Regions from separate parts of the Aminobacter sp. MDW-2 genome, predicted to be linked through region 3. Evidence: riboswitches for the same ligand, from Rfam matches in the RefSeq annotation. Region 3 holds a riboswitch; each other region holds the start of a gene.
What was found. A riboswitch is a leader RNA that binds a small molecule or an ion and turns the genes downstream of it on or off. The one in region 3 is predicted to bind cobalamin.
Positions count from the first base shown of each region.

Region 1 (10,497 bases), 2.2 Mb from region 3:
CGGCGTGAACACGGTGATCCAGTTGCGCGACTGGTCGACCTCGCCCGGCCGCGCCGGCCCGGCGTCTGTCGGCGAAAAATCCTCGCTTTCAAGCTGCTTCGGCGGATTGTGCACCGAGGTGTCGATCTCGGCCGCCGACTTGAACTGGCCGGTCTGGACCGCCCACCACGCGCCGATGCCGCCCATGGCAAGCAAGGTCACGGCAAGAAACATCGCGGCATAAGGCCGGCGCCGTTCGGCCCGCGCGCTGGCACGGTCGGCGGCGCGCCGTTCCGCGCGGCTGCGCTTCTCCGTGATTGCGATCGGCGGTCCGCCGGGCAACACTGCGTCGGGCATGATGTCGGGCACGACGGGGGTGATACCCGCCGCCGGGGTGCCGATCGAAACCGACGGTGCGCTGGCGGCGCCATTGCCGTTGAGCGAGATATCAGGCGCCGGGGCCGCGCCGGCCTGGCCGAGCGAAACCGCTGGGGCCGCGGGCATGAATTCCGATTCGATCTCGGTGATCTTTGCCTGCAGCGACTTGCGGCGGCCGATCGCCGCCTCCACGGTCATCGCCGGATTGGCCTTGAGCGCGCGGTCGAGCGCACCGAAGGCGGCACGATAGACCTTTTCGCGAAACTCGCGATTCTCGGGATCGCCTTTTTCGAAAGCGTTCCGGATCGCTTTTTCGATCGAATCCAACCGATGTTCCTCGCAACGCGCCAGTGTTGCCAGATGGTTAGCGGCAGAAAAGACATCAATCAACGGCACCGCGAGCGAAATGTCGGCCAAAATGGGTGCAATGGGCGGCAAGGCCGGCAAAACAAGTCGCGCCTCGCAGCGGACGCCGCAAACCGGCGACGGCAAGCCCGCCGGACTGGTGTCCAGGACTCGTGCCCATGCTCGTGCCCAGACTCGTGCATTGTCGATCGTGCCCGATCTGCTATATGGAGTGACGTTTACGGAAACGTCAATTTCTAGACCCGGGAGAGACGCGTGGCATTGCCTGACATCCTCAAGAAGAATCTGCGTGTTCCCGTCGTCGGCGCGCCGCTGTTCATCATCTCGCATCCGCCGCTGGTGCTGGCCCAATGCAAGGCCGGTGTCGTCGGCTCGTTTCCCGCGCTCAACGCCCGCCCAGAGGCTCAGCTCGACGAATGGCTGGCGATGGTGACGGAAGATCTCGCCGCCCATGACGCCGCCAATCCCGATCGGCCGGCCGCGCCCTTCGCCGTCAACCAGATCGTGCACAAGTCCAACAAGCGGCTCGAGCACGATTTGCGCCTGTGCGTGAAATACAAGGTGCCGGTCGTCATCTCGTCGCTGGGTGCTGTCGAGGAGGTCAACCAGGCCGTCCATTCCTATGGCGGCATCGTGCTGCACGACATCATCCACGACCGCCACGCCCGCAAGGCGATCAAGATGGGTGCCGATGGCCTCATCGCGGTCGCTGCCGGTGCCGGCGGCCATGCCGGCACGCTGTCGCCCTTCGCCCTGATCCAGGAAATCCGCCAGTGGTTCGACGGCCCGCTGCTCCTGTCCGGAGCCATTGCCAATGGCGGTGCGGTGCTCGCGGCCCAGGCCATGGGTGCTGACCTCGCCTATATCGGCTCGCCCTTCATCGCCACCGAGGAGGCGCGCGCCGGCGACGACTACAAGCAGATGATCGTCGAATCCAAGGCCGCCGACATCGTCTATTCCAACCTGTTCACCGGCATCCACGGCAACTACCTCAAGGGCTCGGTCCGCGCAGCCGGCATGGACCCCGACAACCTCGCCGTCTCCGATCCGTCGAAAATGGATTTCGAGGAAGCGGCCAAGTACAAGGCCTGGAAAGACATCTGGGGCTGCGGCCAGGGTATCGGCGCCGTCGACAAGGTCGTGCCCGTCGCCGAGTTGGTCGAGCGCCTCGCCACCGAATATGCTGCGGCCAAGGCCCGCATCACGGGCTGACAACATCCGTAAACCGTCGGCGCCCGACCTGTTCCGGTGCCGTCCGGCGCGCTGAATATCCGGCAGGCAGCACGTTTGTCCCGCCTGTCGAAAGCCTCAGAAGGCGTCTTGCAATCGCAGCGCTTTGAAGTTATCAGGCACACACCGTCGCGCGGCCGCCAGGCTGCGTTGCCTGGAAGCCGCTTTAGCTCAGTTGGTAGAGCACATCATTCGTAATGATGGGGTCGCGTGTTCGAGTCACGCAAGCGGCACCAGTTTCCCAGGAAAATCAGCTCCTTCCAGATGCCCACGCGGCACCGGAAATCTATGCCCATTTCGGGACTGTCCTTCGCCCCACAAGGTGCAGACGGATCACTCCGTGATGGCGTCGACGCTTGCCGCGAGAGCATCTTCGACAAGCGCACGGATCCTGGCCTGGGCTCCGACCAGATGGGCCCGCCAATTGCCGGCGCGCAATTCGTCAAGAGCCGCCCGCACCGTTTCGGCAGACACCTTTTCCGCCTGGAACACAAATGGCCAACCGGTCCTGCCGACCACGGCTGAAACCTTAGCTCCACCGGGAACCTGATCGATCGCAATCACCGGCTTTCCTGCGGCGAGCGCCAACAGCGCCCCGTGCATGCGGGTCGTCAGCACGATGTCGGATCGTGCGAACCCGGCATGGATCTTCCCAGGACCATTCTCAGGTGATAGCACCGTGTCGATCTCGATCGGGTGTAGCGTCGACCCGCGCACCACATCTTGGAACATCGCCAATGCCTGAGGTGCCATCGCAACTCGCCTGGCGCCATACTCGCCTTGAGGGCCACGCAGGCAAACACCTGCGGTCTCGAGCCTCTCCTTTCCAGTGGGTTCAACGGTCTCCGAAACGGCGAGATCGAAATACGGTGGATCGACGCCATCACGGCCAACAATGTGATGGAAGCGGCGATTCATCCTGGCGTGATTGGGAAGGACGCTGACGCCTGCCGCGATCTTGGTCGCTAGCCTGTGGACAGACAAAAGGTCGTTCAGGTCGCGACTGTAGGTGATCGGACCACAGACGAACACGAGCTTTTTCGCAGGCTTGATGGCATAGAGATCATCAACCGGCAGATGGCCCGGAATCTGCAGTTCCGGATGCGAAATGACGGCGTGCTCGACGCCGCGCAGACGCAGCCTCGATGACAGGTTGTCGACCGCCATCAGGTCGCCGATCGTCGGACCGCCCCTGTAGCCGTAGCTTCCCCACCAGAACAGAAGCGTCGGCGGCGTGTCGACGGTGCGCGCAGCCAGATACACGCGACGAAAGGAGCTTAGCCGGCTCTTCAGCGACATCAGTGCAGTCTCGAAACGAGCTATTGAGTGACAACGGCGTCCAGAAGGCTGCCGCGTATGATTTCGCGTCCTGATATGACCGACGCGCTCAAGTGAACGCCAAGCGTCCGATTGGTTGCTACATCGGGCCAGGACAGCCCGCGATCGAAGAGCAGGTTGGTGTTCTGGTAGCTGACCGGATAGAACACATCGATCGGCTTGGCCGAAGCTGCAATTTCGTGGCGCCGGGTGACGTTGGTCAACAGCTGCGGTCCAATGACACCCCAACGATGGCGGGATACCGGGACAGGCAGGCGCATGGCCTTGCGCAGGCGCAGTAACCGTCTCTTTGTGCTTCGATACCACCATGGAATGAAATGAGGATCGCTGGATGCCGTGATCAGCTCATTGAGCGCCGGATGCTGCGAAGGCAGCCCCAGCACGGCGCCATTGATCGCCTTGTCGGATTCCCAGCCGAAGAGGAATTCCTCCTGCTGGATCGGCCTCAGGCAATAGACGTCGCAATCCACGTATATGCCGAGGCCCGCCCGCAGGATGCGGTACCGATAGATATCCGACGCCAAAGCCAGGCTACCGGTCGTCTCATGCGCAACGATTTCCGATCGAGCCATCAACCGTTGGGCGTCGAAAAGTTCGACGCCTTCAGGCACGTCCTCCGGCCGGTCAAACACATGCAGAACGACACGATGCCCATTTCGAAGAAACGACCTCAGACACCCCGCGTGGACCGGCCCCAATCTGTTGCCGATCCACAGCGAATTCACCACTGCCAACATGAATTACCACCCCATACCTGCCCGGGGCCTAAATAAACCAGATCGGGCAAAGGTCAACCTTCTGCAAGCACAGGTGGTAGCCCGCAACAGCCGCGGACAAGGTCGATGGTGATGTTGTGGTGGTCGCGCAGCGAGCGATAGTCCTGGCCGCAAAGCTTGGAAAAATGCTCATTCTCGGCCGGGGAACGCAACATGCGCGATGCATCTCGCGTTGTTTGATCATTCAAAGCTGCACCAGCCTTTTCCCAAGGAAATTAAGCCAGCAAGGCATCACCGGTGCGCCTGGTTCCGCTCACTGTCGGAACCAGGTCGAATCAATCAGGCGTTCGCCCGCGTGCACGAGCCGGCCGGCAGCCTTCTTCGACAGCCGATGGAGATATCCCCGCCGGTTGCGCGGTGTTTCCTACGATCCCAGCGTAACGACGAAGTGCTTCGTCACCGGCTCGATGATCTTCCAGGTGCCCCTGAAATCCGCTTCCACGACGAACGCGTCGCCCGGCCCAACCTCGACGGGCGCGCCGCCATCCGGCGTGATGATGATGCGACCCGAGATCATGTGGACGAACTCGTAGTCGGTGTAGCTGGCGTGGTAGGTGCCTGGCGTGGCCTGCCACGTTCCCGACAGCACCTTGCCATCCCCGGTCGTATGCTGGACGGCCGTTTTCATCGTCGGCTTTCCGTCGACCACCACCCATCCCGGTAGGTCGTTGGAATCTGCACCTTCCGGCTGGCCAAATTTGAGGATTGTTTTGTTCGCCATGGCATTCTCCTCCCTTAAGACACCCCTGCATAGCCGACGCCCTCAATTCAGGCAACTTTGTTTCCTTATGATAAAGAGGCATATTCCTATGTTGGTGTTCTTCCGCCGCCCCTTGCGGAATCAGCCCTGTCTGTGTTGATGGACGGATGTTTAGCAAGGACTCATAGATGAAGGCCAAACTGCTCGCTGCGGTGACGATGCTCGCAGTTGCCGGCTGTGCATCCCAGCCCGCCGACTATGCCACCACACTCTCTGCCAAGGATTCCAAATGGCGGTCAGCGGACTGCACGAAAGCTCGAGCTGAGGCGGCGAACTACGCAGCGCAAGAGAAAGAAACCCTGAGCGTATCGGCAGGGCTGCTGCTTGGCCCATACGGGCTCGGCATCGCCATGGCCGGCAAGGAGCATCGCGCCAAGATGCGCAAGAAATTCGCCCGGGACATGCATCTGAAATGCTCGAGCAAGCCCCTTCCTGCCAGCCTGGCGAGCAGCGCGGACACCGCGAAGCGGTAACTTCGGTCCTCACTGCCAACGGCGCGCATGTGCGGCAAGCTCGTCGCGCGCCTGCTCCAACGCCTTCGGCGAAGCGTTCGCCCACGCGGTGAGCCGCCGCCGCGCACATCATCGACACCTCCGATCCTCGCCTGTGGCTGTCGCGATTGCATGCCGGGCCACATTGGTGGGGTGCCCACGAAAACAGGCCAAAGCTGCTCTGCAATCATTCTGGCGACCCGCCTGGTGGCCGTTCCCAGCGTCTTCACGTTGGCGGTAACTCACGACACTCGCCGGTGTCCTGGCAACGCACCGGTGGACGGCCGCTCAGATTGCCCTGAACGGGCTCGACGCCGCTTGCGATCCAGCCGCTCTACACGAGAAGTTGAACGACCGCGCCGTCCGCTCGCTGGCGTTGGTTGACCTTACGTTAGGAGCCTCTAAACGACCTACAGGCTCACCTCGTCCTTACCCCACCTTGGACCACCCGAGCTTAGCGCCCGCCCTGCCCCCCCCCAATCAATGGGCGGGCGCGTCCCCTCGCACATCCGATGTCGCGCAGACAAGCTTATCAGCCGCGGACGCCTTCACATCGCAACTGCGAGCTTCCCGCTTCATATCGACGCCGGTTGCCGATTTTCATGTCGATATGCCTCGGGCAGGCGCCGTTCGCCTTGTGCGGTTTGCACAGAAGGCAGCCGGCCCTGGCATTCCTGGGCTTATTCCGCTTGGGGTGCATGTCCATCTCCGGTCTCTACCAATGCGCCCCGATGGCGCACGGTCATGATCGGAAGGGCTGCTTGGCAATCGTCGTCCATCGCTGGACCATGTCCAGCAACGCCAAGCGATCGCAAGGCAGCGCATTGCTGGCCTAGGTACTTGTCCATCGACAACCCTTGACTTGCGTCTGCCCGCATATAGCTTGCCGCGCGGTTATGGTTCTTCTGCTTTCGGGCGGAAGCTAAGAGGGAATTCGGTGCGAAACCGAAGCTGCCCCGCAACTGTAAGCGGTGAGCCGCATTGCCGATTGTGTCACTGGCCGACGGCCGGGAAGGCAGGCAATGAGCCGAGACCCGCGAGCCAGGAGACCTGCCTGACCGAGTGATGTTCCGTGGGCGGGGTGTACCACCGGAGCGCAGGTTCGTGCAGGCGGCGCTATCGGCCATCGCCTTCCACCAACATGCGTTGCGACAATCCCGACCGCAGTCAGGCCAGGGATCGATCGTTTGCACAATACAGAAGTTGAGACCGCGCAGTCCCAGGCCAGACGTGCCATCGTGCTCGTCGCCAGGTCGGCCTTTGCTGCCGCGCCCTACAGGCAGATGCAGCAGCTCTGTGATCTCGCCGCGGCGTTGCCCGGCGTCGATCACACCAGCTTCGGCTTCACCGAACAAGGCACGCCGTCGCTGCGCGAGGCGCTTGCGGCACTTCGCCAGCAGGATTTCTCCGATATCCTCATCCTGCCGCTGATGCTGCCGATCGAGCCCAGCTTCAATGCCTGGCTCACCAAGTCGCTGCGCCGGTGGCAGGCCGAGGACGCGGCACCTCGGCCGACGGTGCGCATCGCGCATGGCCTCGCCGAAAGCCCGCTGCTAGCTGCAATGATGGCCGACCTCGTCACCGGCGCCGATGCGACGCCGCCCATCCCGCCGCTCGACAGGCTGGCTCCGGAGGGCTCGCTCGTGCCGGCGCAGAAACGCCGCGTGCTGGTCTGCCAGGGCGGCCCGTGCAATGCCGCCGGCGCGGACCTGATCTGGGGCCACCTGCGCAACCAGCAGGACCGCCAGAAGCTGCGCGTGACCGGCGACGGCACGATGAGCGCCAAATCGACCTGCCTTGGCCCCTGTAACCTGGCACCGGTGCTGCAGGTCTTTCCCGAAGGCACCTATTACGGCGGGGTCACCGAGGCCGCCGTCGACCGCATAGTCACCGAACATCTGCTCGGCGGCGCGGTGGTCGACGACTTTGCCTACCACCCCACCGGCCGCAAGCAGTTGCTGCGGTGAAGGCCCATTGAAAACAAGGGGGATCGTGTCGTTCCGCCACCACCTGCTTTTTGCCCCTGCCTTTTATCGGCCTGGACAGCGACATGCTGTTCTGCCGCGAACCTGATCTGGCACTGGAGGTTGCTGCGGCCGCCCTTCGGCTCCGTCGACGTCAAGGGCATGTGCACATATGGCCGCGACGACCGATCCTCGGGACGGTTATTGGCAGGCGCCGTCCCGGACTTTGGGCGTCGACTACGACCTGGTGCCAATGATCGAGACCACCGTCGACAAGGCTGGGGTCAAAGCGAGCTACGATGGCGGCCTCGTCGTGGTTAGGCGAGAAGACCGTATCCTCGGCTACTCGGCTATGTCGAGCGTTCGGTGGCAGCAAAGCTCGCGCCCAATGTCAGCCATCGTGTCGAGGCGGGCCACGGCGCGTTTCCGCCCGGGGAAGCGAGCTGTGGGACAGTTCGCAGGCCTGCCTGTCGCTGGCCATACCGGGCAGCGGCCTGACGATGCGCACCTTGTCGGCACCGCACAACTTTCCGCACCACCTGTTCGACCCGATTCCGGCCGAACAGCAACGCTTGCCGTTGTCGATCGTCCACTATCACGACGTCTTTACCAGGCACGGCGCGCAATCCGCTGCTCAACGGATCGGCGGATGTTCCCGCCGATATCCGCCACTGGCTGGAAGCCAAGGCTGAAACGCTCAGCAGCGGCAGCGGCGCCTGGGGTCGTCGGGCACAGGTCCGATGGGCTGACACAGCCTGTTGCGATCCACGTCAATCCATCGATCTAATTGACCCAAGGGAAACATCAGCGACTATTGCGCAGGGCTAGATCAGTTCAGTGGGCGGTGGCAGTCATGGCAATTCAAGTATCCTATTCGCGGCGTGATGTCCGCGAAGAGTTGGTGCGTCGGCGCGAGACTTACATCGCGGCGCAGAGATCTCTGTCACCGCCTTCGCCGCGGGGATATGGCAACATGGAATGCGTCCATTGTCATAATCGCTTCATCGGCGTCACCGCTGCCGCCTGGAAGTTCGGCCTCTGCGACGACTGCCTGCATCACGACTGATTGTCCAGCCAGCGCAGCTCCCTTTGCGGGAGTTCCAGCGCCTAGATCGACTGCTGTGGAACTTCCGTGTCCGCGGCGTCCCAGGCACATTCTTGGGCGATCTACCTTCCCCGATGATCCGGCCAAACCCGCATCCCCAATAGCAGTAGGTCGCCGCCACGGCCCACCGTCCGCACTCATATTTCGGGGTAATTCCAAACGTGCCTTGACCCTGAATTAGAAACTGCGCAACCTCGCCCGAAACGGAGGAGGCGGCTCGATCGTGGGGAAGCGATCCGGGCCGCAAATGGGAGCATCTATGTCCGACCAGATCGCGGCGTCGTCCGCCACGCCCGCAATTGCGCGCCGACCGCTTCTGGCCCGCATCGACTGGCTCAATTTGAGCGGCCTCGCCTTCTATCATGTCGTCGCGCTCTACGCCTTGCTGCCCTGGTTCTTCAGCTGGACCGGCGTCATCCTCTGCATCGCCGGCATCTATGTCTTCGGCACGCTCGGCATCAACCTCTGCTACCACAGGCTTCTCACCCATCGCGGCTTCACCTGCCCGAAATGGCTCGAGCACGGGCTTGCGATCATCGCCGTCTGCGCCTTCCAGGACACGCCGGCGCGCTGGGTTGCGGTGCACCGCCGCCACCATGAGCACGCCGACGAGGAGCCGGATCCGCACAGCCCGATCGTCACCTTCCTCTGGGCCCATATCGGCTGGCTGCTGGTCAAGTCGCCCGACATGGAGCGCATGCAGATCTACGGCCGCTACGCCAAAGACATCGTTCGCGACCCGTTCTACCGCAAGCTCGACAAGCCGCATGTCTATCTCGGCATCATCATCGCGTCCTGGGCAGCTTTCTTCGGCGGCGGCGTCGCCGCGAGCCTGATCACCGGCGGCACGACTGACGAGGCGATCCAGTTCGGCCTCAGCCTGCTCGTCTGGGGCGTGTTCGCGCGCACCGTGATTACCTGGCACATCACCTGGTCGGTCAATTCGGTCACCCATGTCTGGGGCTACCGCAACTACGACACGACAGACGACAGCACCAACAACGTCATCGTCGGCCTGCTCAGCAATGGCGAGGGCTGGCACAACAACCACCACGCCGACCCGCGCTCGGCTCGCCACGGCCACCACTGGTGGGAATTCGACGTCACCTACCTGACCATCAGGTTGCTCGGCGTGCTCGGACTGGCGAGCAAGATCGCAGAGCCGCGGAAGCGCGCCGACTAGCGCCGCCAGACCTTTTCAAGAGGGGACAAAAAAGATCGCCGGCGAAGCTGTGCTTGCCGGCGATCGCAACTACGTCTCGGGTGGTTTCGCTAGGCTTGTTTCACCAGTCTGAGCAGTACGAGCAGGATCACCGCGCCGATGGTGGCATGGATGATGGCAGCTATGATGCCCGAGCCCAGGCTGATGCCGATCGTCGGAAGCAGCCAGCCGGCGATCAGCGCGCCGACGATACCGACCACGATGTTGCCGATCAGGCCGAAGCCGTAGCCCTTGACCAACTGGCCGGCGAGCCAGCCGGCAACGGCGCCGACGATCAGGAAGACGAGCAAGCTTTCGATACCCATTTGTCTCTCCAGGTTCTGGCGCATCGGCCGGAGCACGTCACGAGCCACGATGCGCAGTTGCAACGACCAGCGCATGATCGACAAGCAGGCAGCCAGAGATCATGCTGGAACAACAGGCTGGAGACGGGCCGACCTATCGGCCCGCCGTGGAAATGCCGCCCGTCAGGCGACCGCCGTGGTCTGATCCTCCACCGCGGCGCCGGGCGTGTTCTTCTTGATCGACTCGATCGCCTTCAGCGCCGATGCCTTGGCCGAATAGCCTTCCGAGCTGAACATCACCTCGCCATTGGAAGCCCTGAAGCGGAACCGAAACTCGCCGCCCTTGTCCTTGTAGACCTCGAATTTGTACATCGCATTTCCCCGTATGTGCCGATCCGCGACTCACGCCGCTGACGAATCGTCGCACGACGGCAACCCGAGGAAAAGCGCGAAGCGATTTTCGCGACGCAAACGCACCAATACAACCGCCAAGGCCCATCGCCGCTGCACCCGTCAGCCGCGCCAAGTGCGATCTCAGATGTCGCGGTCGGTCAGGCAGATGTGGCAGCAGCCGGAGCCATGGCCCGGCTTCCAGGTGACGTTT
Region 1 covers NZ_CP060197.1:5,657,236-5,667,732, forward strand. The annotation lists gene H5P29_RS27855 (hypothetical protein) at 1-684, opposite strand, end outside; gene H5P29_RS27860 (nitronate monooxygenase family protein) at 979-1,935, shown strand; tRNA gene H5P29_RS27865 (tRNA-Thr) at 2,114-2,189, shown strand; gene H5P29_RS27870 (polysaccharide pyruvyl transferase family protein) at 2,287-3,252, opposite strand; gene H5P29_RS27875 (glycosyltransferase) at 3,273-4,028, opposite strand; gene H5P29_RS27880 (hypothetical protein) at 4,082-4,222, opposite strand; gene H5P29_RS27885 (cupin domain-containing protein) at 4,432-4,788, opposite strand; gene H5P29_RS27890 (hypothetical protein) at 4,956-5,300, shown strand; cobalamin riboswitch at 6,199-6,391, shown strand; gene H5P29_RS27895 ((2Fe-2S) ferredoxin domain-containing protein) at 6,506-7,285, shown strand; gene H5P29_RS27900 (fatty acid desaturase) at 8,647-9,570, shown strand; gene H5P29_RS27905 (GlsB/YeaQ/YmgE family stress response membrane protein) at 9,660-9,914, opposite strand; gene H5P29_RS27910 (YegP family protein) at 10,077-10,265, opposite strand; gene H5P29_RS27915 (L-2-amino-thiazoline-4-carboxylic acid hydrolase) at 10,428-10,497, opposite strand, start outside.
Region 1: it holds a riboswitch for cobalamin, as region 3 does, so the genes downstream of both, H5P29_RS27895 ((2Fe-2S) ferredoxin domain-containing protein) here and H5P29_RS10130 (ABC transporter substrate-binding protein) in region 3, are expected to answer to the same signal.

Region 2 (10,497 bases), 1.1 Mb from region 3:
CATGTCGATCTCGCGCTTGTGCGCTTCGCCGCGCACCAGGCGCTCCATGACGCGCCACATCCAGCCCGTGCCTTCGCGGCACGGCGTGCACTGACCGCAGCTCTCATGCTTGAAGAAGTAGCTGAGACGCGCGATCGCCTTCACGACATCGGTCGACTTGTCCATGACGATCACGGCAGCCGTGCCGAAGGACGACTTGCGCTCGCGCAGGCCGTCGAAATCCATCGGGCAGTCGATGATGTCCTCGGCCTTGACCAATGGGCAGGACGCGCCGCCAGGAATGACGGCAAGCAAATTGTCCCAGCCGCCGCGGATGCCGCCACCGTGCTTTTCGACCAGCTCGCGGAAGCTGATGCCCATGGCCTCTTCGACCGTGCAGGGTGTGTTGACGTGACCGACCAGCATGAACAGCTTGGTGCCGACATTGTTCGGGCGGCCGATGCCGGAGAACCAGGCCGCACCACGGCGCAGGATGGTCGGCGCGACGGCGATCGACTCGACGTTGTTGACCGTCGTCGGGCAACCATAGAGGCCGACATTTGCCGGGAACGGCGGCTTCAGGCGCGGCTGGCCCTTCTTGCCCTCGAGGCTTTCCAGCAGCGCGGTTTCTTCGCCACAGATATAGGCGCCGGCACCGTGATGGACATAGATCTCGAAGTCGTAGCCGTTCTTGTTGTTCTTGCCGATCAGCTTGGCGTCATAGGCCTCGTCGATGGCGCGCTGCAGCGCTTCGCGCTCGCGGATGAACTCGCCGCGCACATAGATGTAGGCCGCAACCGCACCCATGGCGAAACCGGCCAGCAGGCAGCCCTCGACCAGCGTGTGCGGGTCATGGCGCAGGATGTCGCGGTCCTTGCAGGTGCCCGGCTCGGATTCGTCGGCGTTGACGACGAGGTAGGACGGACGGCCATCCGGGTTGCTCTTGGGCATGAACGACCACTTGAGACCCGTCGGGAAGCCGGCGCCGCCGCGGCCACGCAGGCCCGACGCCTTCATCTCGTTGATGATCCACTCACGGCCCTTCTCGATGATGCCGGCGGTGCCATCCCAGGCGCCACGCGACATCGCGCCGGCCAGCGACTGGTCGAAGCGGCCATAGATGTTGGTGAAGATGCGATCCTTGTCTTCAAGCATGCTCTTGCTCCTCAGACCGGCTTCTTGCCGAAGACGCGGACGTATTCGGCCACACCGCCCTTGGCGAGCGCCTTGGCCTGCTTGACCCAGTCGTCACGCTCGATGCGGCCCTTGAAATTCAGGTAACCGTCGACCCAATCGCGCTCGGCCTTCTTCCAGGAAGCGACCTGGCCGAAGGTGAAGATACCGAGCTCGTGCAACGTGCCCTCGATCTTCGGGCCGACACCCGAGATCAGCGTGAGGTCGTCGACGGCAGCCGGCTTGGCGATGCCGGCCGGACGGTTCTTGTCTTCGAGCGACGGCTTGGCCGCAGCTGCTGCCTTGGGCGCTGCAACACTTGCTGCCTTCTCGGCTGCGGGTGCTGCCTTGACCTTCGACGGCGACTTGACGGCCGGGCTGGTCTCGATCGCGTCGGTCTTCGGCTTGGCGGCGTTCGACGGCGGAACGGCCGTTCCGACGGCGGCGGCCTTGGCGGCCTTTGCCGCGGCCTTGGCAGCCTTGTCGCGGGTCGTCTTGAGCACGCCCTTCTCGTCGGCCAGCGAGGTCAAGCCTGTCAGCGGCGCGGAAAACACGCGGCCGGTCTGCGGTCCGGTCTTGACCTGCGCGCCCTTGCCAGCCTCGAACTGGTCGATGATCTCGCCCAGGCGTTCCGGCGTCAGGTCCTCGTAGGTGTCCTTGAAGATCATGACCATCGGTGCGTTGACGCAGGCGCCAAGGCACTCGACTTCCTCCCACGACAGCGTTCCCGCCTCGTTGGTGTGGAACTGGTCGTGATGGATCTTCGAGCGGCAGACGTCCATCAGCTCTTCCGAGCCGCGCAGCATGCAGGGCGTGGTGCCGCAGACCTGGATGTGGGCGCGCGTGCCGACCGGCTTGAGCTGGAACTGCGTGTAGAAGGTCGCGACTTCGAGCGCACGGATATAAGGCATGGCAAGCATGTCGGCGACATGCTCGATGGCAGCCTTGGTCACCCAGCCGTCCTGCTCCTGCGCCAGCATCAGCAGCGGGATGACGGCCGACTGTTCGCGGCCCTTGGGATACTTCTTGATCCAGGTCTTGGCTTGCGCCGTGAACGCCTTGTTGAAGGCGAATGACGCTGGCTGGACGCTGGCTTCTGCGAGACGGCGGACTGACATTTAGCGGTCGACCTCACCAAACACGATGTCGAGGGAGCCGAGAACGGCCGAGATATCCGCCAGCATGTGGCCGCGGCACAGGAAATCCATTGCCTGGAGATGGGCGAAGCCCGGTGCGCGCAGCTTGCAGCGGTAAGGCTTGTTGGTGCCGTCGGAGACCAGGAAGACGCCGAATTCGCCCTTAGGCGCCTCGACGGCTGCATAAACCTCGCCAGCCGGCACACGATAGCCTTCGGTGTAGAGCTTGAAGTGATGGATCAGCGATTCCATCGAACGCTTCATCGCCTGGCGCTTCGGCGGAACCACCTTGCCGTCCACGTTTGACACGGGACCGGTCGCTTCCTTGCCGAGCAGCAGATCGACGCACTGGCGCATGATCTTCGCCGACTGGCGCATCTCTTCCATGCGGATCAGGTAGCGGTCGTAGCAGTCGCCGTTCTTGCCGATCGGAATGTCGAATTCCATCTCCGAATAGCATTCGTAGGGCTGGCTCTTGCGCAGGTCCCAGGCAGCGCCCGAACCGCGCACCATGACGCCCGAGAAACCCCAGGCCCATGCGTCGTCGAGCGACACCACGCCGATGTCGACGTTGCGCTGCTTGAAGATGCGGTTCGGCGTCAGAAGGTCGTCGAGATTCTGCACGGTCTGCAGGAACGGATCGATCCACTTGCCGATGTCTTCGACCAGCTTCTGCGGCAGGTCCTGGTGGACACCACCCGGACGGAAATAGGCCGCGTGCATGCGCGCGCCGCAGGCGCGCTCATAAAACACCATCAGCTTTTCGCGCTCTTCGAAGCCCCACAGCGGTGGGGTCAGCGCGCCGACGTCCATCGCCTGCGTGGTGACGTTGAGCAGGTGCGACAGGATGCGGCCGATCTCGGAATAGAGCACGCGGATGATCTGGCCACGCTTCGGCACTTCGAGGCCGAGCAGGCGCTCGACCGCGAGCGCAAAGGCATGCTCCTGGTTCATCGGCGCGACATAGTCGAGGCGATCGAAATAGGGCACGGCCTGCAGATAGGTCTTCTGCTCAATCAGCTTTTCGGTGCCGCGATGCAAAAGGCCGATATGCGGATCGACGCGGTCGACGACTTCGCCGTCGAGCTCGAGCACCAGCCGCAGCACGCCGTGTGCCGCCGGATGCTGCGGGCCGAAATTGATGTTGAAGTTGCGGACGGAGGTTTCAGCCATTTCGGCGCCTCAATTCGTCTTGGCTTTTTCGTCACCCGGCAGCACGTATTCGGTGCCTTCCCAGGGAGACAAAAAGTCGAAATTGCGGAATTCCTGCTTGAGCTCGACCGGCTCGTAGACGACACGCTTCTGCTCGTCGTCGTAGCGAACCTCGACGAAGCCGGTGAGCGGAAAGTCCTTGCGCAGCGGGTGACCTTCGAAACCGTAGTCGGTCAAAAGTCGGCGCAGGTCGGGATGGCCCGAAAACAGGATGCCGTACATGTCATAGGCTTCGCGCTCGAACCAGTCGGCACCCGGATAGACCGAGGTGATCGACGGAACCGGCGTGTCCTCGTCGGTGGCGACCTTGACGCGGATGCGCAGGTTCTGGCGCGGCGACATCAGATGATAGACGACATCGAAACGCTTGCGACGCTGCGGGTAGTCGACACCGGCAGCATCGATGAAGGAGACGAACTGGCACTGCACATCGCTGCGCAGGAAGGTCATCACGTCGACGATGTCGGCGGCCTTCACCGTCAGCGTCAGCTCGCCATAGGCGACGACGCTTTCTTCGATGTCCGCATCGAGCTTTTCCGCAATGTACGCGGCAAGGTCGTTCAGGGCTTCACTCATCTGGGATCACCGCTCGATCGTGCCGGTGCGGCGGATCTTCTTCTGGAGAAGAAGGATGCCGTAGAGAAGTGCTTCGGCGGTCGGAGGACAGCCGGGCACATAGATGTCGACGGGCACGACGCGATCGCAGCCGCGCACCACCGAATAGGAATAGTGATAGTAGCCGCCGCCATTGGCGCACGAGCCCATCGAGATGACGTAGCGCGGTTCCGGCATCTGGTCGTAGACCTTGCGCAGCGCCGGCGCCATCTTGTTGGTCAGCGTGCCGGCGACGATCATCACGTCCGACTGGCGCGGTGAGGCGCGCGGCGCGATGCCGAAGCGCTCGGCGTCATAACGCGGCATCGAGATGTGCATCATCTCGACGGCGCAGCAGGCCAGACCAAAGGTCATCCACATCAGCGAACCGGTACGCGCCCAGGTAATCAGCGCTTCGGACGAGGTGACGAGGAAACCCTTGTCGGACAATTCGTTGTTCAGCTCGCCGAAGAATGCGTCGTCTGAACCGATGGGCTTGCCGGTGTTCGGATCGATGATGCCTTTCGGCTTCGGCGCGATCAGGGTGCCGGAGGCGTCGTTCAATCCCATTCCAGCGCTCCCTTTTTCCACTCATAGACAAAGCCGATGGTCAGCACGGCAAGGAAGATCATCATCGACCAGAAGCCGAGCATGCCGATCTCGCCGAAGGACACCGCCCACGGGAACAGGAACGCCACTTCGAGATCGAAGATGATGAACAGGATGGAGACCAGATAGAAGCGGATGTCGAACTTCATGCGGGCGTCGTCAAACGAGTTGAAGCCGCACTCATAGGCTGAAAGCTTTTCCGGATCCGGACTGCGGTAGGCCACAAGGAAAGGCGCCACGATAAGCGCAATGCCGACAATAAGCGCCACACCGATAAAAATGACGATGGGCAGATACGAACTCAGGAGAGCGTTCATGCTGCGAATTCCGTTGGTGGCCTATCCACCCAGATTTACAGCACGGGGTCCGTTTCCGGAAGCGCGACAGATTCTCGCCGAGCCGGACGAAACGGTCGTGCTGCAATGCGGCGACGGTTAGCGCAGCCGGTCGGTCGAAGCAAGTCCAACCTTGGCCAAAACGTGGCAAAGCACGCTGCTGGCCCAAAATCCTGCGCGTGTGGCTCCCCTTTGATTTCCTTCGTTTTTTACTCAAGTTTACGCTCCTGACAAGACCGGAACCCCAGTTCTGCTAGCATTTGCAGCAAAGGTCGATTCTCGTGCCCTTGCGTCACTCCTCAAGAGACTGCGATAGCTTGCCGCAATGAAGGAAAAACTCTCACTCGCCACGGCCCGCCGCATCGCATTGGCGGCCCAGGGATTTGCCGACCCGCGCCCCACCGGCGCGATCACGCGGCGTCACCTGCAGCGCGTGCTCGACCGCACCGGCCTGCTGCAGATCGACTCGGTCAGCGCCGTCGTGCGCGCCCACTACATGCCGCTCTATTCGCGACTAGGCTCCTACCCCATGGCCCTGCTCGACGACGCCATGGCTCCGAAGAAGCGCATGCTGTTCGAATACTGGGCGCATGAAGCGTCGCTGCTGCCGCTGGAGACCTTTCCGTTGTTGCGCTGGCGCATGGCGCGGGCCGAGGACGGGATGTATGGCGGGCTTGCCAAGTTCGGCCGTGCCAACAGGCCCTATATAGAAGAGATCTTTCGCCAGGTGGTCGACCGCGGTCCGATCGCCGCTTCCGACATCGAGGGCGCCAAGGGTTCCGGCGGCTGGTGGGGCTGGAGCCAGGAAAAGCATGCCTTCGAATGGCTGTTCTGGGCCGGTCGCATCACCACCCATTCGCGGCGTGGCTTCGAACGCCTCTACGATCTGCCTGAGCGCGTGCTCCCGGCCGGCATATACGACCGTCCAGTTCCCCAGGCCGAGGATGCGCATCGCGATCTCTTGCGAATCTCCGCCCGCGCCCATGGCATCGCCACCGGCATCTGCCTGCGCGACTATTTCCGCCTGTCGCCAGCCGACATGAAAGGCCGGCTCGAAGAGCTGGTCGAGACCGGCGAACTGATTCCCGTCCGCGTCGAAGGCTGGGACCGGCAGGCCTATCTCCACGCCGATGCGCGCATTCCGCGCAAGATCCAGGCACGCGCCCTGCTTGCGCCCTTCGATCCGCTCGTCTTCGAGCGCACCCGTGCCGAGCAACTGTTCGACTTCCGCTACCGCATCGAAATCTACACCCCGGCTGAGAAGCGCCAGTACGGCTACTACGTCCTGCCCTTCCTTCTGGGCGAGCGCATCGTCGCCCGCATCGACCTGAAGGCCGACCGACCGGCGGGTATCCTGCGCGTCCACGCCGCCTATGCAGAGCCCTGTGCGCCACCGGAAAGCGCAGCCGAACTTTACGAAGAACTCCAGCAGATGCGCGACTGGCTCGGCCTCGAAAGCATCGAGGTGACGCCCGCGGGCGATCTCGGACCCGGCCTGAGCGACATTGCGGGTCGCTCCGCCTCGTTGACTCCACCCCTCGCGAAAGCCTAAATCGCCCACAGACGGTCCTTCGCCCGCAACGGCGAAGGCTAAGAGGGAATGCGGTGCGCGCCGGTGGCGTCAAATCCGCGGCTGTCCCCGCAACTGTGAGCGAAGAGCCAAGCTCGAAGACCACTGGGATTTTCCCGGGAAGGCGAGCGAAGGCGAAGATCCGCAAGCCAGGAGACCTGCCGTCGCAGACATTGATCCGATCGCCTGGCGGGTGCCCCGGGCAAGGAGCCTGGATTTGGACTTCGACGACAACCTTCCGGTCGCATCAGCCGACGCATCCTGCGATGCAGTCGACGCGCGCCCATGCGACGTGACCATCCTCGTCTGCTCATCCTGCCGCGACGAAACCGGCTCCGACGCCCATCCACGCGCCGGCGCCCAGCTTGCCGAGCACGCCCGCCTCGCCGCCAATGGCGAGATCGCCGTGCGCAGCGTCGAGTGCCTGGGCAACTGCAAGCGCCGCCTTAGCGCCGCCCTGATCCGCGACGGCGCGTGGAGCTACGTCTTCGGCGATCTCAACACCATGTCGGGCGACGATCTCGTCGCCGGCGCAAGACTCTTCGCCACCTCGACCGACGGCCTGATCCCCTGGCGCGGCCGTCCCGATAGCCTCAAGCGCGGCCTCGTCGCGCGCATCCCACCACTTGCTCTCATCAAGGAAGACACATGACCGCCTCCCTCGAACGCGTTCCCTGCACCGTCGTCACCGGCTTTCTCGGCGCCGGCAAGACCACGCTGCTGCGCAACATCCTCGAGAACTCCAAGGGCAAGCGCCTCGCCATCATCGTCAACGAGTTCGGCGATGTCGGCATCGACGGCGAGATTCTCAAGGGCTGCGGCGTCGATGCCTGCCCGGAGGAAAACATCGTCCAACTGGCCAATGGCTGCATCTGCTGCACCGTCGCCGACGACTTTGTCCCTGCCCTCGACCAAATTCTGTCGCTTACACCGAGGGTTGACCACATCCTGATCGAGACCTCGGGCCTGGCGCTGCCCAAGCCGCTGGTCCAGGCCTTCCAGTGGCCAACGGTCAAGAGCCGCGTGACGGTCGACGGCGTCATCGCCGTGGTCGACGGCCCTGCGCTGGCCGCAGGTAAAGTTGCCTCCGACATGGAAGCGCTCGCCGCCCAGCGCAGTGCGGACGATTCGCTCGACCACGACGACCCGGTCGAGGAAGTGTTCGAGGATCAGGTCGCCTGCGCCGATCTCATCGTCCTGTCCAAGAGCGACCTGCTCGACGAAGCCGGCCACGCCCGCGCCACCGCCATCGTGCGCGAGCACCTGGCACGCGCCGTCAAGATCGTACCCTCGGCGCATGGCAAGGTCGATCCGTCGGTTCTGCTCGGCCTCGGCCTCGCCGTCGAGGACGACATCGAAAACCGCAAGACCCATCACGACGGGGCGTTCGACCACGAGCATGACGACTTCGATACCTTCGTCATCGAGATCCCGTCGATCGCCAACCCCGACGAACTGGCGAAACGCGTCGCCACCGCCGCCGAAGAAGAGAACGTGTTGCGTGTAAAGGGCTTCGTCGACGTCGGCGGCAAGCCGATGCGGCTGCTCGTGCAGGCCGTCGGACCGCGCGTCAACCACTATTATGACCGTGCCTGGACCGCAGAGGACGACCGCCGCTCGCGCCTGGTCGTGATCGGCCTCAAGGGTCTCGACCGCCCGGCCATCGAGCGTATCCTGGTCGGCTGAACCGGACAGCCGGGATGCACATCCTCACCACCACCTCCGCCTCGCTCGATGACCTGATCGAGCCTGTCGACCTCAGGCAGAAGCCTGCGGATGTGGTGGCGCTGTCCTTCACCGACAGCGATCTAGCCGGCCTCGCCGGCGCCTGGAAGGCGGATGCGGACAACTTGCCATCGATGCGGCTCGCAAGCCTGCGCGACCTCCGCCATCCGATGTCGGTCGATCTCTGGATCGACAGCGTCGCCAGCCACGCCAAGGTCATCCTTGTCCGCATTCTCGGCGGCCACGACTGGTGGCGCTACGGCTGCGACCAGCTTGCCGCGATGGCGCGCGAAAAAGGCATCGCGCTGGCGCTCTTGCCGGGCGAAAGCCACGACGAGGATCTCAGGCTGATCGAGACCTCGACCCTGCCGCGCACCGAACTCGACGCCCTGCTCGGTTATTTCCGCGAGGGCGGCCCGGAGAACATGAAGGCGCTGGTGGCGCGGCTGGCCGGACTGGCGGGTGGCAAGAATGCCATGGCGGCCCCCGTCGCAGTGCCGAAGGCGGGTTTTTATGATCCGGCGCGGGGCATCGTCTGTGATTTAGAAGCCTCTTTTGCCGGATGGACCAGCGCCTCTGCGCAGATGTCCGGCAGGACAGAGGGGGGTGCGCAGGATCACGACATCTCCAGCTCTCCTGCCATCCCCATCCTCTTCTACCGTTCGATGCTGCTCGCCGCCGACGTCGCCCCTATCGACGCGTTGGTCGAGGCACTGAGCGCACAGGGCCTCCGCCCCATTCCGATTTTCGTCTCAAGCCTCAAGGATAAGGCCTCCCTAGCATTCGTCGAAGCAGCCCTGGACCAGCTCGCGCCCACGGCAATCATCACCGCAACCGCCTTCGCCGCCGGCGCCGAACCGGGCACGGAAACGCTGTTCGACCGCGCCCGCGTGCCGGTGTTCCAGGTCATTGTCGCCACCACCCGCCGCGAAGCCTGGGAAGGCAGCCCGCGCGGCCTTGCGCCCGCCGATCTTGCCATGCATGTGGTGATGCCCGAGCTCGACGGTCGAATCCTCGCCGGCGCCATCTCGTTCAAGGCGGAGAGCGAAGTCGACCCAGCCCTCGGTTTCCGCGCCTTCGCCAACCGGCCCGAGTCCGATCGCGTCGAGCAGGTCGCCCGCCGCATAGCCGCCCACCTCAGGCTGCGCCAGACACCGCCCGAAAAGCGCAAGCTGGCGATTCTCGTCCCCGACTATCCCAGCGCCCCCGGTCGCACCGGCTATGCCGTCGGCCTCGACGTGCCATCAAGCGTGCTCGCCATGCTGCACGACCTCAAGGAGGCCGGCTACACAGTTGAATCGATTCCGCAATCGCCGCGCGCATTGCTCGACCTGATCGAGGCTGGTGGGCAAGGGCTGGCGCTCGAAGACTATCTCACGCTTGCCGAAGATCTGCCTGAGGAGGCGAGGAAAGCTGTCGAAGCGGCGTGGGGCTATCCCGAAGCGGAGGCTACAGGCGGAAGTGCGCGCTCTACGTTCCCCCACTTCGCCTTCCGCGCCGCCACCTTCGGCAACGTCACCGTCGCCCTCGCCCCTGACCGCGGCCGTTCGGCCGATCGCCGCGCCGACTATCACAACCCGACGCTGCCGCCGCGCCACGCGCTGCTTGCCTTCGGCCTCTGGCTGCAGAAGTCGCTCGGCATCCACGCCATCGTCCATGTCGGCGCCCATGGCACGCTCGAATGGCTGCCCGGCAAGGCGGTGGCACTGAGCCGGAACTGCTTTCCCGAAATCGTCACCGGCTCGCTGCCGGTGGTCTATCCCTTCATCGTCTCCAATCCCGGCGAGGCGGCCCAGGCCAAGCGTCGCATCGCAGCGATCACGCTTGGCCACCTGCCGCCGCCGCTCGCCGCTGCCGGCCTGGACGAACACCAGCAGAAGCTCGAGCGCCTGGTCGACGAATACGCCCAGGCAGACGGCCTCGACCGTCGTCGCCGCGACCGCCTGGCCAAGCTCATCGTCGAAACGGCGTCGCAGACCGGCCTTGCTGCCGAGGCCGGCGTCGCCGGGACCGACGCGCCCGACGAAGCGCTGCGCCGCATCGACGCCTGGCTCTGCGACCTCAAGGATTTCGCCATCAAGGACGGCCTGCATATCTATGGCCGCGCCGAAGAGAACGAGCCGGACTCAGCGCGCCTTGCCAGCGCAGAAGCCGAGCGGAAAAA
Region 2 covers NZ_CP060197.1:3,122,770-3,133,266, reverse strand. The annotation lists gene nuoF (NADH-quinone oxidoreductase subunit NuoF) at 1-1,134, opposite strand, end outside; gene H5P29_RS15315 (NADH-quinone oxidoreductase subunit E) at 1,146-2,270, opposite strand; gene H5P29_RS15310 (NADH-quinone oxidoreductase subunit D) at 2,271-3,461, opposite strand; gene H5P29_RS15305 (NADH-quinone oxidoreductase subunit C) at 3,471-4,076, opposite strand; gene H5P29_RS15300 (NADH-quinone oxidoreductase subunit B family protein) at 4,083-4,664, opposite strand; gene H5P29_RS15295 (NADH-quinone oxidoreductase subunit A) at 4,655-5,020, opposite strand; gene H5P29_RS15290 (winged helix-turn-helix domain-containing protein) at 5,364-6,590, shown strand; cobalamin riboswitch at 6,586-6,789, shown strand; gene H5P29_RS15285 (DUF1636 family protein) at 6,826-7,260, shown strand; gene cobW (cobalamin biosynthesis protein CobW) at 7,257-8,294, shown strand; gene cobN (cobaltochelatase subunit CobN) at 8,309-10,497, shown strand, end outside.
Region 2: it holds a riboswitch for cobalamin, as region 3 does, so the genes downstream of both, H5P29_RS15285 (DUF1636 family protein) here and H5P29_RS10130 (ABC transporter substrate-binding protein) in region 3, are expected to answer to the same signal.

Region 3 (10,497 bases):
GCGCTGTGGGCTTTCATGCAGTTCGTCTGCTCGCCGATCATCGGCTCGCTGTCCGACCGCTATGGTCGCCGTCCCGTCATCCTCTTGTCGACGGCGGGCCTTGCCGCCGATTACGTGCTGATGGCGCTGGCGCCGAACCTGTGGTGGCTGGCGCTTGGCCGCATCGTCGCCGGCATCACCTCGTCGAGCTTCACAACCGTCTTCGCCTATATGGCCGACATTACCCCGCCCGAGGGCCGCGCCCGCGCCTACGGCCTGATCGGTGCTGCCTTCAGCGCCGGTTTCGTCGCCGGTCCGCTGATGGGCGGCTTCCTCGGCGAGATCTCGCCACGCGCGCCGTTCTGGGTGGCGGCGGCAATGAGTGGGCTCGCGTTCCTCTATGGTGCCTTCGTGCTGCCGGAATCTCTGCCGCGCGAAAAGCGCATGTCGTTTTCCTGGCGCCGCGCCAATCCGTTCGGCGCGATGATGCTGCTGCGTTCGCACCCTGAGCTCACCGGGCTCGCCGCAGTGACCTTCCTGCTGCATTTCGCCCATCACGTCTTTTCGGCGGTGTTCGTGCTCTATGCCGCCTATCGCTACAACTGGCATGCCTGGGAGGTCGGCACGCTGCTGGCAATGGTCGGGGTGCTCGACATGATCGTCCAGGGTCTGATCGTCGGCCCGGCCGTCAAGCGCTTCGGCGATCGCGCTACGATGGTGTTCGGCCTGTTTGCCGGCGCCTTCGGCATCGCCTGCATGGGCCTTGCGCCTACGGGATTCTGGTTCTCGCTGGCGATCATTCCGAACGCGCTCTGGGGCCTCGCCATGCCGACGACGCAGTCGCTGATGACCCAGCGCGTTTCCGAATTCGAGCAGGGCCAGTTGCAAGGCGCCAACATGAGCGTGGCGAGCATCGCCGGCGTCGCCTCGCCGCTGTTCTTCGGCGCGGTCTATGCCTGGACCGTGCGCGACGGCACGCCGCTGCCCTATCCCGGCCTCGCCTTCTACCTCGCGGCGGTCGTGCTTTTCGGCGCGGCCCTGCTGGGCTGGGTGGTGGCGCGCAAGGCAGACCGTGCCGATGCGGCCGACAAGGCCGCCTGAGACGCGCTCAGGCGGGCCGCAAGGCTGGCAGCACCTCGCGTCCGAAAAACTCCATGTCGGCGAGCGCCGCCGCCATGTCGACGATGCCGTTGCCGTTGAAGACCAGGCGCATGGCATCGATACCCGTAACTGCCGCCAGCGCCTTGAGCTGCGCCACACAATCGTCCGGCGAGCCTGCAATCACCTGCCGCGCCATGGCCGTCTGCCGGTCGGGCATCACGATCTGGTCAGTAGACCGCCCTGCGGCCTTTGCCGACGCAACCCGACGTTCGAACAGCCGCGGCACGAGCTCGTCGAGCTTGCCCATCGCCTGCACCTTCGTCGGAGCGATGCAGACATAGCGAGACAGTTGCGACGCCCGCAGACGGCAGGCATGGCCCTCCTCCTCGAGGATTGCCTGGTAGGTGGCAAGCTGCCCGACTTCAGGCGGATCGAGACTGAGCAGCAACGGCAATCCCTCGCGGGCGGCGAAGCCAAGCGTGTCGCGCGAAGTGCCGGCGACATAGACCGGCACCATCTCGCCTGGAAGAAGCGGTCCAACCGAAACCTCCGAAGCCGGCCAGCACGCGCCCTCTTCGATCCTTGCGCCTGATGTCCAGGCATCGCGCATGATCCGGTAGGAGTCCTCGAAACGAGCCCTGGTGCTCTCGGCGGCGATGCCCAGCGCGGCAAGCGTCGCCGGATGTGTGCCACGGCCGATGCCCAGGTCGATGCGGCCGCCGCTCTGCCAGTGCAACTGTGCCACCTCCTCAGCCAAGAGGAATGGATGGTAGAGCGGCGTCACCACGATGGAGGTGCCGACCCGCAGGCGCTGCGTCCGGGCAAGGATGGCGGAGGCGAGGATCAAGGTCGACGGATAAGCCTGCGGCGGGTTCTGGAAATGAAACTCGTTGAACCAGATGCCGTCGAAGCCCATGCGCTCGACGTCTTCGCAGAGCCGCAACACCGAAGCGTGGCTCTGGGCCCTTCCCCCTCGCGCAAAGCCTGAAATGTCGAGCCGCATCAGGTCAGCTCGTGCGGGGCAAAAACGGGAATGTCGCGCAGCAGCCCGATCTCTACATTGACGCCATAGACGTCGCGCACCGTCTGTTCGGTCAACGTGCTCCGCCAGTTGCCATGGCCGACAACGGCGCCCTTGTCGAGCAGGAGCAGGCTGTCGGAAAAGCGGGCGGCGAGCGACAGGTCATGAATGGCGACCAGTGCCGTCACACCTCGTTCGCGCGCGATCTCGGCCACCACGCGCAGGGTGAATAGCTGGTTGCCGATGTCGAGCGCGCTCGTCGGCTCGTCGAGCACCAGCACCTCGGTCTCCTGCGCCAGGGCACGCGCAAGCATCACACGCTGGCGTTCGCCGCCGCTGAGCTCCGACATCGGACGGAAGGCGAAATCCTCGAGTCGCAGCCGCCTGAGCATGTCCTCGACGACGGCGAGATCACCACGGCTCGGGCTCGCCCCCATATGCGGTGTGCGACCGAGCAGGCAGGTCTCGAACACCGTCGCTGGAAAGCTGAGCGGCGAGGATTGCGGCACATAGGCGATCCGGCGGGCGCGGACTTTGGGCGACATTGCGCGGATGTCGTGGCCGTCGAGCAGGATCCGCCCCGACGACGGCGTGGCAAGGCCGAGCACGGTCCGCACCAGGGTCGACTTGCCGGCACCATTGGGGCCGATGAGGCCGAGTATGTCGCCCTTCGTCAGCCCGACCGAGACCTCGCGCAGCACGGGGCGGCTGCCATAACCGAAGCTGACCTTGTCGACGGAAAGATAGTCGCTCATGAAAAATACTCCGAGCGCCTGGACAGGATCAGGTGCAGGAACAGCGGCACGCCGACGAAGGCGACGACGATGCCGACCGGAATGACTGTCGGGCTGAACGCCATGCGCCCGACAGTGTCGGCCAGAAGCAGCAGCATGGCGCCGCAGATCGCCGAAAACGGGATGAGATGGCGATGGTCGCTGCCGATCAACAGCCGGGCGACATGCGGCCCGATCAACCCGACAAAGCCGATCACGCCGGTGAAGCTGATGACCACCGCCGAGACCACCACCGACAGCACGACGGCGATGCCGCGCAGCAGCGCGACATTGATGCCGAGCGAACGCGAAACGTCGTCGCCGGCGCTCGTCAACGCGTTGAATTGCCAGGCCCGCGACTGCGCCAGCGGCAGGGCGACCAGCAGTGCCGCACCAGAGACGGCAACCGCATCCCAGCCGATGCCGTTCAGGCTGCCGAACGTCCAGTGCACGACCCGGGCCAGTTGCTCCTGGGTGGCGACGAACTGCACGGCTGCGGTCATGGCGCTGAACAGGTACATCAGGGCAATGCCGGTCAACACCATCGTCTGTGCCCCCATGCCGCGCAGCCAGGCCATGGAGAACACCAGCACGGCGCAGCCGAGCGCGAACAGAAATGCCGTCAGCGGCACGAAATAGAGCCCGGCGGCGCTGAAGCCTATGCCGAACATGATGGCGATCGAGGCACCGAAGGCCGCCGCCGAGGACACGCCGATCGTGTAGGGGCTAACCAGCGGATTGCGGGTGATCGCCTGCATCAAAACACCGGCGAATGCCAGTGACCCACCGGCTACCATGGCCATGACGACGCGCGGCAGGCGCAGATGAACGAGCACCCGCGCCTGCTGCGGATCGACCTCGGCGACGAAATGACCGAACGAGACCTTTTGCAGGATGACCATGAGCAGCGTCACCAGCCCCGTCTCGGCGATGCCGACGATGGCAACGCCGCCGGCGACGAGCAGCAGCACAAGCAGCGACCACAAGATGACAGCCGCCTTGCGATAGCCGGCTCGGTGGTAGAGGCTGGAAATGCCGTCGGATTGGCCACGCGCCAAACCGGCACTGCTTGCGATGTCCATGGTCTAGGCTCCGGATTGAGAGGGTACGCCGCCGCCTGACGGGCGGCGGCGTGCTGGTCGATCAGTTGGAGGCTGTGCCCTGGTAGGTCATGCCGCCCTGGAACGGCAGCCCCTGGTAGATCTCGATCCATTCCTTCATCGCAGCCTCGGGATCGACGTCGGTGAAGAGGTCGGGATAGAGCCACTTGGCGACCTGCAGCGCGCCGGTGACCTTGGACGAGCCGCCGGCGAGGTAGTAGTTGATCAGGCGGACATCGCCCGCCTGCCCTGCCGGCGTGCCTGATATTTCCTCGCGCGCGACGATCGCCCTCCAGCTCTCGGCGAATTTTGCCTCCGGGATGGTCTGGTAGGAGCCGGGCTGCAGCTTGATCACCAGGTCGGGCTTGCGCGCGATGATCTCCTCGGGATCGACGGTGAAGCTGTTTTCGTTGCCGCGCGACGACGGCTCCTTCTTGATGTCGATGTCGCCGAAGACATTGGTGCCGCCGCCGGCCTCGATCATGTCGTGCCAGCCTGAGCCGGGCGTGACGGTCACGAGATCACGGACCTCTTCAAGATAAACCTTCTTACGCTCGACGCCCTTCAGACGCTCGGCCAGCAGGTCCATGTACTTGGTGTAGTAGGCGTTCAGCGCATCGGCCTTTTCCTTCTCGTCGAACAGCTTGCCGAACAATGTGACGTTTTCGACATGCTGCAGCGTGTCCCAGGCGGTGACGACCAGCACCGGAATGTCGAAGGCTTCGAGCTGCTTGGCTGCCTCCTCATAGACGCCGTTGCGAGGGATGATGACCAAGTCCGGCTTGAGCGCAACGATCGCCTCGTAATTGGGCTGCGTCTGGCCTTGGCCGACAATGTCGGCTTCCTTGAACTGCGGCCAGTAGGTCGGATCCCGCATCGTGCTGGCATCGACGCCAACGACCTTGTCGATGGCGCCAATGGCGCGGGCGAACTCGACCGCGTAGCGGTTGAAGATCACCGCCCGCTTGATCGGCAGTTCCAGCTCGACCGTTCGGCCGGCATCGTCCGTGAAGCTATCCGCGGCCGCCGGCGCAAGGCCAATGGCGGATGCCGCGGCGAGCCCGAGCCAAAGGATCCAATGTCTGATGTTCATGATCTCTCCTTGCTTGAAAGGGGTGCGCAACGCCTGGCGTTGCCATGCCCGGAAGGCGTCCGGGACAATAGGTAGAGGCGCGATGCCACGGCAGCAGGCGACAAATGCGTCTGCCCAAACTTTCGATATTCTGGGGAAACCGTTCTTCCCGACATCGCCGCGCCAACCTCTGACTGCCCTGGCGGGGATGCGGAAATGCAGACCTGGCGAAAGCCGCAAACGGGCTTCCGGACGGGAACCGGCATTCCTGTGGCACACCCCGACCACGGAATCTCACTCTGTCAGGCAGGTCTCCTGGCTCGCGGGTCCTAGCCTTGTCGCCCGTCTTCCCGGCACGAATGCCAGTGACACAGGGGCAATAGGCTCACCGCTTACAGTTGCGGGACAGCTCCGGTTTCGCACCGGATTCCCTCTTAGCTTCCACCTCGCGGCGGAAGACCATGACGGCGCCAACCTATCGACGGCCAAGGTAAAGTCAAGTTGCCATCCGGGACTATACAGGGCGGCATTTGCCTGAGCCGCGACGATGCTGAGACCAGGTTGCGCGGAACTGCAGGCAGCGCAAACTGTTCTCCGGCTCAGCGAGCCGGCGAAACGGTCACCGAGACGATCTGGAACGGCACCGCACCATAGGTGGCGACCGTCTGCTCATGCTCCCACGCGCGGAACTGTCGCGACGGCCGCGCCGACAGCACCAACGCGCCATCCGCCTGGTCTGGCCGGATGGTACCGCGAAACCGCAAGGTCAGCCGGCCGCCTGATTTACCCAGCTTGCGATAGCGCAGCCGCGCGAAATGGCATTCGCCGCCATTCAGCTCCATCTCGATGCGACGGCGCACCGGCGGCACGTCCAGCCGCACGACAATGTCGATCTCGGCAGGCGCACCGCCAACTGCCGCCGGCGGCAACGGCACCTGCTGCGCCAGTGCCGGGGTGACCTGCCCCGCACCATCGCCCGCCTGTGTGCGCCGACCATGCCAGACGACGCCGGGCAGCTCGCGCTCACGGACAGCGCGTTTCTTGCGCATGCGCAACTGCTTGGCGACACCGCGTGACAGCCAGGTCAGACCCTTGAAGTCGGTCCGCGGCTTGGCCTGCAGCAAGGCAGCGATACGGGCGGCGCCGGCGCGATCGGCCATGTCGACCACCTGCTCCAGCACATCGTCGGGAACCGGCACCGACATCTCTGCTTTCAGATAGCTCAGCGCCACCGCCGTCGGCACGGCAAGGTGCCTGCGGGCGACGACGTCGCAAAGCACGGCCCAGTCGACGCCGCCGGCGCGGATCGCCGAGGCTGTGTCGACCAGCCAGTCGCTGTGGGTATGAGCGTCGAGGCCGCCATGGCCGATCGCCAGCGTCACCCGGTCGGCGGTCGAAGGGACCAGCACGTCGAGACTGGTGAAGGAGGCCGGCGTGGCGCGCTGCCAAACCGCAGCGTCGTCCGCCTCATCTGCCTGCGACCAGTCATAAGCGACCTGGTGCAGATCGATGTCGCCATAGCTGCCCTTGAAGAAATTCATCGACCGCACCGCAGCTAACCGCGGCTTGAGATATTGGGGACTGACCCCTGTCGACACCTGCCAGTCGCCATGACGCAGCATGTCGAAGGCGGCCACCATGTGCTCGGGGTGCACAAGGATGTCGATGTCGTGCGCCACCCGGCCGCGCTGTGCCGCCGGCTCCACCGCGATGCGGCTCGCGCCCTTGAGCAGCATGATCGGCACGCCGGCCGCGACGATGGCCCTCAGTGCGGGCTCGGCCTCGCGCATGGCAAGCCGCGACTTGGTCCACAGCATCTTCTGCAGGCCAGCGAGACGCGGATAGGCGGGATGCATCGCCAGCGCCTTGCCGAACCGGTCGGCGATCGCGGCAAGCAGCCTGTGCTCGCGGAACTCGACGGCATCGATGTCGTTGGCATCGAGCCACCGCAAGGCCTGCGTCTGCGCGACCGCATGGTCCGGCAACAGCACCGCCTTGAGCAACTGGTCGAGACCGTTGGTTGGCCATGCCCAGCCATAGTCGGGGAAGCGCCGGCCGATGCGGCGTGACGTGGATGCCATCAGCCCTGTCCGGCGTTCTTGAGCTTGCGCCGCAGCATGGCCATTCTTGCGACCTCGAGATAGCCACGGTCGCGCTCGGGATCGCGGCCGTAGGACATGCTTCCCGGCAGGATCCGGCGCAGGGCCAGGACCTCATCGATCATGCCGAGCTGGTGGCCGTCTTCGCGGGCCCGGCCAAGCCAGTCGACCATTTCACCGCGGTTGCCTGGCGGGTCGATCACCGAGCCGACGGAAAGCGCCACCTCGCTACGGACCAACATCGTCGTGCGCGACCAGCCGGGCGTCACCTTGCCGGTGCCATCGTCTGGTTCGCCATGCCGAAAGGTTCGCCACTGCGTGAACACGGCAGCCAGCTGCGGCGCCTCTTCCAGCCTGCGAAACTGACGCTCGATCTTGTCGCCAAGCCACAGATCGTCGGCGTCGACAGTTGCAATGAAGGGCGCCCTGGCCAGCGCGAAGCCGCGCGTCGTGGCACTGCCCGGTCCGGAGTTGTCCTGCCTGACATATCGGACCGGAACGCCCGATTGCCGCGTCACCGCCTCGGTCTCGTCGGTCGAGCCGTCATCGACGACGATGATCTCGGCAGGCGGCACTGTCTGCGCGGCAACCGAGCGCAGCGTCTCGGCGATCGTGCGGGCCGCGTTCCAGGCGGGAATGACGACGCTGTATCTCATGACCGCAGCGGCGCCCCATCGCCCGACGGATGCGCCACCTGGATGAAACCTCTGAGGTCGCCGAGCGTCGGGTCGGCCTTGCGGCGGCGCATCGATTTCTGCATCGCCTTGAGGAACTCCCGCCGCGACTCGGCGACGTTCCGGGTCAGATTGTGTTCATGGCGGCGGTAGTAGAGCGCGATCGTGTCGGGAAAGACAAATCGCGCCCTCTGCTCGAAGATGCGAAACAGGAAGTCGGTGTCCTCTGCCTGCGCCAGCTCCTCGTCGAAATCGCCGATCCGCGCGATCAGGCTGCGCCGATAGATGCCGGCCGACAGATGCACGCCGCGAAAGATGCGGTCGTCGCATCCTGCAACCGGCTCGAGCGTCTCGTCGTCGATCTGGTCGACCATGCGCATGTAGGAATAGGTGAGTTCGAGCGCCGGATCGGTCTTGAAATAGGCAAGGTCGGCGGCAAAGCGCCCGGCGGGTGAGATGTCGTCGGAATCGATGAAGGAGACGAACTCGGTGTCGTCAGAGAGCCGGCGCAGGCCGGCATTGCGCGCCTTGGTCACGCCTGAATTGGCTTGTGAGAACAGGCGGATCGGCGCGCCGTCGGCGATGAATGACCGCACAGCCGCCACGGTACCGTCGACCGAGCCGTCGTCGATGACGATGATGTCGAGCTGCGCGGCGTCGCTCTGTCGCAAAACCGAGCGCAGCGCCGAGCCGATGTAGCTCTCGCGGTTGTAGACGGGCAGCACGATGCCCAGCTTCATGAATTGCCCCTATCCAGAAACGCGGCGATCGTCTCCGCGATCTCGTTGCCGCGCGTGCCCAGTGTCAAAGTGTAGCACGGCAACCGACGTGTCAGCTCGCCAAAGAAACGAAATCCGCTTTCGCGTTCGCCCGGCATCTGCGCGATGCCGGACGGCGCCAGCGCCATAAGCGCGTCCTTGCGCGAAAGCGGCGTGATGGTGCTTTGCGCGGCGCCCGATATCTGCGGCACAAGCAGCGCCACGATGTCGAGTTCACTGGCGACGCCACGCGGGCAAAGATCCTGGACCCTGAACTGGTACTTGCCTTGCCAGTTGAGGAGGCCTGGATCGGGCAACAGCCGAGCTAGCCCAAGTCGGTCGAAACCCGCCTGGTCCTGCTTCAGCGTCGTGAACAATGGGCGCGCCAGCGAACGGTCACCGTCGAATTCGACCAGCACGTAGTCGTCACCGACGCTGTCGAGCCCGGCAAGCAGGCCCGAGGCGACCGTGCCCGACTTGCCGGCGCCGCCGGCCCCGGCCAGCAGCACGCCCCTGCCGCCCTTGCCGAGCGTTCCGGCATGCGTGAGGCGCATGCCGCGCGCCGCATATTCCCAATGCAGGAAGCAGCGCAGCGGGGCACCGAACTCCCATGGCGGGCAGCCGTCGGCGGACCGCATGAGCTGCACGCCCAGCCGCTTTTCGACATCGTAGAACTGCCAGTAGCTGAGGTCGTGGAAGTAATGGCCGCGCAGGCCGTTGGCTTCGAGCCGCTCGGAAAACATGTTCGGATGAAACAGCGCCTCGCCCCACAACGCCGGCTGCGGAATCGAGCCAATGCCAGGGTGGGCGAGAAAAATCCGCCCCGGCGTCGCCGGTCGTCCGGCAGCTATCTCTGCAACCATGCCATGGCCAAGCGCCCTCGCCAGTTCGCCGTGATCGGAAAACACGTCGATCGCCAGGCCGGGCAGCTCGACCCGGCTTTTCCCGGGAAAGGCATCGGCATTCGCCTCGCAGGCGGCGAGGAGCTCGCGCGCATAGTCGGCAAGATCGTCAAGGGTTACACGTCGCATCGGAACCTGAAGGCAGCAAGTGGTATCGAAATGCGCCGGAAACCGGCGCTACTGCTTCACCGCCGGCCAGCCGGCAGGCTCGTCGACGTCGTGGATCGGGTCGACCATCACCAGGTCGGCGAGCTCGTCGTGCATGTCGATCTTGAGCGCCTCGCGGGCCGCCGCCAGGCGCTGCGCGAGCTCGGGCGACAATGCGGCCGATGCCATGCCGGTCGCAGGCGAAAGCAGTCCATACTCGTTCAGCCTGGCAATGAAAGCATCCAGGTCGGCGGCGGAAAGCTGTCCGCTGCCGCAGGTGCGGCCGACCAGACTTGCCGGCGGAACCTGTGCGATCAGCGCTTCCCATACACAGCTGCCGCTGTCGGAGAAGCCGAAATACCTGCCGCTGGCGAGGTCGAGAACGACCGCGTCACCATCGAACGTCTCATAGACGATGTCGTTGCCCGAGACCGCGTAAATTGTCGAATACCCCACGCCTGCCCTACCCCTAGGTTTTTTCCCGGCAAACTGCTTATCAAGCAAATGCACATATAAGCAACAGCTGCGGGCCGGGATATCTATAGGGTTGCATTGCAAAACGCAATACTCGCGTCCAGATTGTTTTTGGTGGCAATTTTCGGCACCTCTCCGTGGCCCTTCTCTGTCGGGTGGTTCCCATGCGATAGGTGAGCCTTGGATGGGCACGGCTTGTGGGCAACATGCGACTGAAGAACAAGCTGAGGCTAGCTTACCGAACCCGAATCCACGCCGGACCCGGCTTTGCACCTGATGCAGCGACAAGGGCTGGAGCAGAACTCAGGATGGCAGCGGGGCGGCTCGACGACGGCTCGTGCCCCGTATTTACCTCCTCGATGCTCAATCACGCGCCACTCGGCGTTGCGAACTATCT
Region 3 covers NZ_CP060197.1:2,061,214-2,071,710, reverse strand. The annotation lists gene H5P29_RS10150 (TCR/Tet family MFS transporter) at 1-1,080, shown strand, start outside; gene H5P29_RS10145 (LLM class flavin-dependent oxidoreductase) at 1,088-2,083, opposite strand; gene H5P29_RS10140 (ABC transporter ATP-binding protein) at 2,083-2,856, opposite strand; gene H5P29_RS10135 (iron ABC transporter permease) at 2,853-3,956, opposite strand; gene H5P29_RS10130 (ABC transporter substrate-binding protein) at 4,018-5,067, opposite strand; cobalamin riboswitch at 5,334-5,525, opposite strand; gene H5P29_RS10125 (nucleotidyltransferase family protein) at 5,646-7,127, opposite strand; gene H5P29_RS10120 (glycosyltransferase family A protein) at 7,127-7,801, opposite strand; gene H5P29_RS10115 (glycosyltransferase) at 7,798-8,559, opposite strand; gene H5P29_RS10110 (serine kinase) at 8,556-9,608, opposite strand; gene H5P29_RS10105 (PqqD family protein) at 9,657-10,082, opposite strand.